Regions from separate parts of the Rhodoferax ferrireducens T118 genome, predicted to be linked through region 1. Evidence: riboswitches for the same ligand, from Rfam matches in the RefSeq annotation. Region 1 holds a riboswitch; the other holds the start of a gene.
What was found. Region 1 has a riboswitch for S-adenosylhomocysteine ahead of RFER_RS02320 (vitamin B12 dependent-methionine synthase activation domain-containing protein). Riboswitches for the same ligand answer to the same signal wherever they lie in the genome.

Region 1 (3,409 bases):
AGCCAGCGGCCTTCGATGATTTTTTTCAGCATCGCCTGGCCATCGGCATAGATTTTTTTGGCCTCAACGCCCACGACCTCATCGTCCAGAATCGCCGGGAATGGTCCGGCCAGGTCCCAGGTCTGGAAGAACGGGCCCCAGTCGATAAAGCCCGCCAACTCGCCCAGGTCAAAGTTCTTGAAGACACGTCGGCCAATGAACTTCGGCGTGGTTGGCTGGTAAGCGGACCAGTCCACTGGCGTCTTGTTGGCGCGCGCCTTGGCCAGCGGCCACAGCGGGATTTGCTTCTTGTTGGCGTGCTGCTGGCGCACGCGCTCGTAATCGGTGTTGAGCTCGGCCACAAAGCCGCTGGCGGCATCGCCCAACAGGTTTTGCACCACGCCCACGCTGCGCGAGGCATCGGGCACATAGACCACGGGGCCCGCGTAGTGGGGCGCCACCTTGACGGCAGTGTGGACCCGGCTGGTGGTGGCACCACCAATCAGCAGCGGGATTTTTTTGATGCGAAAGTAGTCGTCCTTCTGCATCTCGCCGGCCACATAGGCCATCTCTTCCAGGCTGGGCGTGATCAGTCCCGACAGGCCAATGATGTCCGCGCCCTCTACCTTGGCGCGCGCCAGAATCTCGTGACAGGGCACCATCACACCCATGTTGACCACGTCAAAGTTGTTGCACTGCAAGACCACGGTGACGATGTTTTTCCCAATGTCATGCACGTCGCCCTTGACGGTGGCGATGATGATCTTGCCTTTGGTCGCGACGTCGCGACCGGCCGCTTCATCGAGCCGCTTTTCTTCTTCAATGTAGGGAATCAAATGCGCCACGGCTTGCTTCATCACGCGTGCGCTTTTCACCACCTGCGGCAAGAACATCTTGCCCTGGCCAAACAGGTCGCCGACGATGCTCATGCCCGCCATCAGCGGGCCTTCAATCACATGCAGCGGCCGCCCGCCCTTGGCGAGGATGGCTTGGTAGGCTTCTTCGGTGTCAGGGACGATGAAATCGGTGATGCCGTGCACCATCGCGTGGGAGAGGCGCTGCTCCACGCTCACCGGGTGCTCCGGCGTGCCGCGCCATTCGAGCTTTTTGCTCTCGTCCTTGGCCCCGCTCTTGGCCGTTTCGGCAATCTCGACCAGGCGCTCACCCGCATCTGGCCTGCGGTTCAGCACCACGTCTTCCACGCGCTCGCGCAGCTCCGGCTCCAGGTCATCGTAGACGCCGACCATGCCGGCGTTGACGATGCCCATGTCCATGCCGGCCTTGATGGCGTGGTACAGAAACACGGTGTGAATCGCTTCGCGCACCGGGTCGTTGCCCCGGAAGCTGAAAGACACGTTGCTGACACCGCCAGACACCTTGGCACCGGGCAGATGCTGCTTGATCCAGCGCGTGGCGTTGATGAAATCGACCGCGTAGTTGTTGTGCTCTTCAATGCCGGTGGCGATGGCGAAGATGTTGGGATCGAAGATGATGTCTTCCGGCGGAAAACCCACCTCATCGACCAGGATGCGGTAGGCGCGCTCGCAAATGCCGATCTTGCGCTCGTAAGTGTCGGCTTGGCCCTGCTCGTCAAACGCCATCACCACGGCAGCGGCTCCGTAGCGGCGCAGCAGCTTGGCCTGATGTTTGAAAGCGTCCACGCCTTCTTTCATGCTGATGGAGTTGACCACCGGTTTGCCCTGCACGCAGCGCAGGCCGGCCTCGATGACACTCCATTTGCTGGAGTCAATCATGACCGGAACCCTTGAAATATCGGGCTCTGACGCTATCAAATTCAAGAATTTCACCATGGCCGCCTGGCTGTCGAGCATGGCCTCGTCCATGTTGATGTCGATGATCTGGGCGCCGTTCTCGACCTGCTGGCGCGCCACGCTCAGGGCCTGGTCAAACTCGCCGTTCAAAATCATGCGGGCAAAGGCCTTGGAGCCAGTCACATTGGTGCGCTCGCCGATGTTGACAAACGAAGCGATGGGGGACAGATCTTCTGCTCTGTCCCCGGCTGATGGGGAGGGTGCATCGGCTGACAGCGCAAGGCCAATCGTCAACGGCTCCAGGCCGGACAACTTCATGGAGGGGGCAATAATTTCGGACATGCAACTCACCTGTAGCTAAATGGATCAGGTGAGCGTCGTTGGGGTCATCCAAGCCTGACCGGCCATGTGGCCGACTGCAACGCTCCTTGGAAGAAATGAATTTTAAGGGCTAAGCAGTCCGGATATTGCAGCAGGGGTTTGTCGTCACGCTGCTCAGCCGCCCGCGCAATGTCAACGGACTCATGAAAGCCGTCACAGCAGTCATTGGAGTTGATGAAAAATTGACGGCCAATGACAGGATTTGGGTACTTGGGCCAAGCTCACGAAGCCAAACGCCCACGTTGCATGGAGGCGCGGGACCGGGCCATCCTTCGACAGCCCAGCCTGCGCGTCATAACGCGCCCTACATGGTTTTATATTTTGGCGCGGCGGCGTACAAAAGCCAGGCCAGCGAGCCCCAGGCCCAGCAGCGCAAGTGACATCGGTTCGGGAACCTGCGCGAATGTGGCGTCAACCTGCACGGCGGCACCGTGGTTGTAGCCCCACTGTAGATAGTTATCTATGGCGGTGAACGCAATGAGATTGTCGCCAATGACCAGGTGCGAGGTGATGTCAGCAAATGAGTTATTGGCAAATCCGTTGTGATCACTAACCACAAGGTTGCCGTTCACATAGATATCTCCGTCGTCGTCAAAGCCATTGTTGAGGACTGCAGACAAAGGAAGGGCGCTGAGATTAAAGATACCTCTGGCCCAAATCTGGGTCTCGCTCTGGGAAAATTGCCCGCCCCCACTCCAAATGACTTTCGCCACGTAACCTGGCCAAGGGGAAAGTTCAGTCGCGGATGCCCACCCAGAATCGTTGAAGATTGCATTGCCATTCCAGCCGCTTGGTCCGAGGTCGCCTGCCGTGACTTTCCAAGATGCATCTGTCGCCGTCAGCACAGTGGCCGAACTTGAAGGGGCGACACCCAGCAAGCCCAGGAATAGCGCCGCAACACAGCCCATTGTCTTCATACTGTGCGCGAAGGTGCACCTTGCGAAATTCAGCTTCATGATATTTCTCCAGAGAAAATGAAGAACAACAGCACATCTGCTATTCATTTAGCAATGCAGACCGCTGTCGCGTGTCGCAGGTGCATTTTCATCAACAAGCATAATTCTTGCCATCATTCGTAACCTGTTGATATTTGTTACTTATTTCCTCGTTTTGTTGTCAGTCTACAAGCGGGTGTAAATTTTCTCGACAGGATGCAAGCCGTATGGGGCGCAGAAATACGAAGGGTTGTCGGATGCCCGCCCGTGGCGGCGTGCGATAGGCGACCCGATCACCGTCAAAGGGTGGGCGTCGTACAACCCTAAGCGAAAGCGGCCATT
Region 2 (3,409 bases), 200 kb from region 1:
AGCCGACCTGCTTGAGCGCGGCCTCCAGCTTGAGGCCGCCACGCGACACGTAGCGCGCCTCGGCGTCGTTGAGCAGCTTGAGTTCAGCCTCCAGCGGAATTTCGTCACCGTTTTTGGTCACAGTCTTCCACTCCGTTCCCTTGAGCCACTGCACGCCATCGGCAATCAGGCGCTGGGCCTGCGAGCGGGTGCTGGCAAGTTGCCGTTGTACGAGTAATTGGTCAGCACGCATGATGTGTCGTGGTCATTCAGTCAGGAGGTCGGTTCTTTAGTAGCGGTAGCTGTCAGCCTTGTAAGGGCCCGCTTTGCTGACACCAATATAGGCGGCTTGTTCGTCCGTCAGTTCAGACAGCATGGCGCCGACTTTGCCCAGGTGCAGGCGCGCCACTTTTTCGTCCAGATGCTTGGGCAACACATAGACCTTGCCGACCTTGTATTGCTTGGGCTTGGTGAACAACTCGATCTGCGCGATGGTCTGGTTGGCAAAGCTGGAGCTCATCACAAAGCTGGGGTGACCGGTGCCGCAACCCAGGTTCACCAGACGGCCTTTGGCCAGCAGGATGATGCGCTTGGACGGTGTCTTGCCCTTGGCCGGGAAGATCACATGGTCGACCTGCGGCTTGATCTCTTCCCACTTGCACTTGTCCAGCGAGGCCACATCAATCTCATTGTCAAAGTGACCGATGTTGCAGACGATGGTCTGGTCTTTCATGGCCGCCATGTGCTTGTAGGTGATGACGTTCAGGTTGCCGGTGCAGGTGACAAAAATATCGCATTTGTCAGCGGCGTACTCCATCGTCACGACCTTGAAGCCTTCCATCGCCGCCTGCAAGGCGTTGATCGGGTCCACCTCGGTCACCCACACTTGGGCCGAGAGTGCGCGCATCGCCTGGGCACAACCCTTGCCGACGTCGCCATAGCCGGCGATCAATGCCACTTTGCCGGCGATCATGACGTCGGTGGCGCGCTTGATGCCATCCACCAGCGACTCGCGGCAACCGTACAGGTTGTCAAACTTGCTCTTGGTGACCGAGTCGTTGACATTGATCGCGCGCAGCATCAACTCGCCCTTGGCGGACATGTCGTTGAGGCGGTGCACGCCGGTGGTGGTCTCTTCGGTCACGCCAACGATGTTTTTCAGGCGGCGGCTGTACCAGGTCGCGTCGACCTTGAGCTTGGCCTTGATGGCAGCAAATAAACAGACCTCTTCTTCGCTGCCGGGTTTGGCCAGCAGCTTGATGTCTTTCTCGGCACGCGCACCCAGGTGCATCAGCAGCGTGGCGTCGCCGCCGTCGTCCAGAATCATGTTCGGGCCCTCAAGCGCGGAGCCCTTCTTGCCACCGAATTCAAAAATACGGTGCGTGTAGTCCCAGTAGTCGGCCAGCGATTCGCCCTTGATTGCAAACACCGGTGTGCCCGTGGCCGCAATCGCTGCCGCTGCATGGTCTTGGGTCGAAAAAATATTGCACGAGGCCCAGCGCACCTGCGCGCCCAGGGCTTGCAGGGTTTCGATCAGCACGGCGGTCTGGATCGTCATGTGCAGCGAGCCGGTGATGCGCGCGCCCTTCAAGGGCTGCGACTTGGAAAATTCTTCGCGAATTGCCATCAGGCCGGGCATTTCGGTCTGGGCAATGTTCAACTCTTTGCGGCCCCAGGCGGCCAGGGATAAATCGGCGATGACGTAATCGACATTGGGCTTGAGAACAGCGGGTTTGAGAACAGCACTCATGAGATGGCTCCATACATTGTTGAATGCCACTGTGCCACGCGCGAACCCCAAAAACAGGCTCACCGCACAGACCAGTGGGTGAGCGCCGTTGACTGTCGCAGCCCCATCAGGGCCGCGTGCTCCGAGCCTCACTCGCGTCCCCTGCCGGTTTCTGGCCAGGATATCGAGCTGCAACGCTCCTCGGAAAAGGGCGATTATACGGAGCTACGGGCCGCATCGCTGCATGGCGATGCGCCAAGGCCTGTATGCTGGCGCTCCAAGCCCATGTGACCGAACCCAGGCACCGCCGCGAAGGAAAGACATCCATGCGGCGAGCCTTCCTATTCAGGTGGATGTTAGTTGTGACAGATCAACTCCGGCGCACGTGGCATGCGCCGAAGACTTGAAAAGCGACCGACAATTCTGCCTTCACACTCCGCTGTGCCCTTGATGAATACCCTATCCCGCGTTCTGACTGGTCTTCTGTTGACTCTGCTGTCCTCGCTTGTGGTGGCGCAAGATCTCCCCACCAAATTTGACCCCCATCGGGATGCGGCCAAAGATGTGGCGACGGCCCAAAGCTTGGCAAAGGCCACTGGCAGGCGCGTATTGGTCGACGTCGGTGGGGAGTGGTGCGCGTGGTGCCGCATGCTTGATCGACTTATTGCTTCACAACCGCAAATCAGGGCGTTGATTGACAGTCACTACGTGTGGGTCAAAGTGAACTATTCACCCGAAAACAAGAACACGGCCGTACTCTCCAGGTGGCCCAAGATTCGAGGTTACCCGTATTTGCTTGTCTTGGACGGAGCCGGAAAATTGCTGCACGCCCAAGGCGTTCAAGGACTCGAAACTGAAACGGAAAAAGAAGCTGACGAGAATTACGATCCCGACCGGGTCATGGCATTTCTCAATCGCTACGCCACTGCGACCAGCGTTTCTGCGCAACACTATTGAACATTGAACGCCACGAGGAGCCAAGCCATTAACCCGCGAGAACCGAGGGTGTTCATTGCCGCTGTAGAAATTTTGGCTTTGTCGGACGGCAGTGCAGATCAAAACGCAGGTGCCGAGACCATTGAAATGGTGACCAGAATGCCGCCCTCTACCTGCAGCCTGGGCTGACTGGTCTGGGGCGAACAGTTTGGACTGTTGTCGGTCAGGGGCCAGCATAATGGGTTGGTCAAGCCACCCGCTACCGCCATGTCCATCCGCCCCGATACCCAAACACTGATCACGGCCCTCACCCGAGCCCGCCTGAGCGGGCAGCGACTATGTGCCGCTGACTGGGTCGGCGCGGTCCACAGCGAGGCCGATGCCTACGCGGTTCAGGACGGCGTGGCCACGGCACTTGGCTGGGCCGAAGGTCCGCTGGTGCGGCACTGGAAGTCCGGCGGCAGCACCCGATCTGGCCCATTCAGCCATGCGCCGTTGGACCCGGCGGCCATCAACCCAGCGGGCAAGACTGGGCTGCTGCTGGGCGTGGAGGCCGAGGTGGCGCTGCGCCTGGGCCGCGATGTCAGCCCCGAGGCGGCACGCGCCATGAAGTCTGAGACCGCCGGGGACTGGGTCGATGCGATGGCCGTTGCGGTGGAGTTGGTGGCATCGCGCTGGACCGAGGGGCTGGCCGCGCCGGAGCTTCTGCGCATGGCGGACCATCAATCGAATGCCGGTCTGATGCTGGGTATTTGGCAGCCCTAT

Region 2: linked by a shared signal. The riboswitch ahead of ahcY (adenosylhomocysteinase) and the one ahead of RFER_RS02320 (vitamin B12 dependent-methionine synthase activation domain-containing protein) in region 1 are both predicted to bind S-adenosylhomocysteine.

Annotation. Positions count from the first base shown of each region.
Region 1 is NC_007908.1:474,271-477,679, reverse strand. Features, by position in the region: gene RFER_RS02320 (vitamin B12 dependent-methionine synthase activation domain-containing protein) at 1-2,093, opposite strand, end outside; S-adenosyl-L-homocysteine riboswitch at 2,117-2,187, opposite strand; gene RFER_RS24425 (PEP-CTERM sorting domain-containing protein) at 2,447-3,088, opposite strand.
Region 2 is NC_007908.1:674,495-677,903, reverse strand. Features, by position in the region: gene RFER_RS03255 (TlyA family RNA methyltransferase) at 1-232, opposite strand, end outside; gene ahcY (adenosylhomocysteinase) at 269-1,729, opposite strand; S-adenosyl-L-homocysteine riboswitch at 1,803-1,917, opposite strand; gene RFER_RS03245 (thioredoxin family protein) at 2,159-2,665, shown strand; gene RFER_RS03240 (fumarylacetoacetate hydrolase family protein) at 2,912-3,409, shown strand, end outside.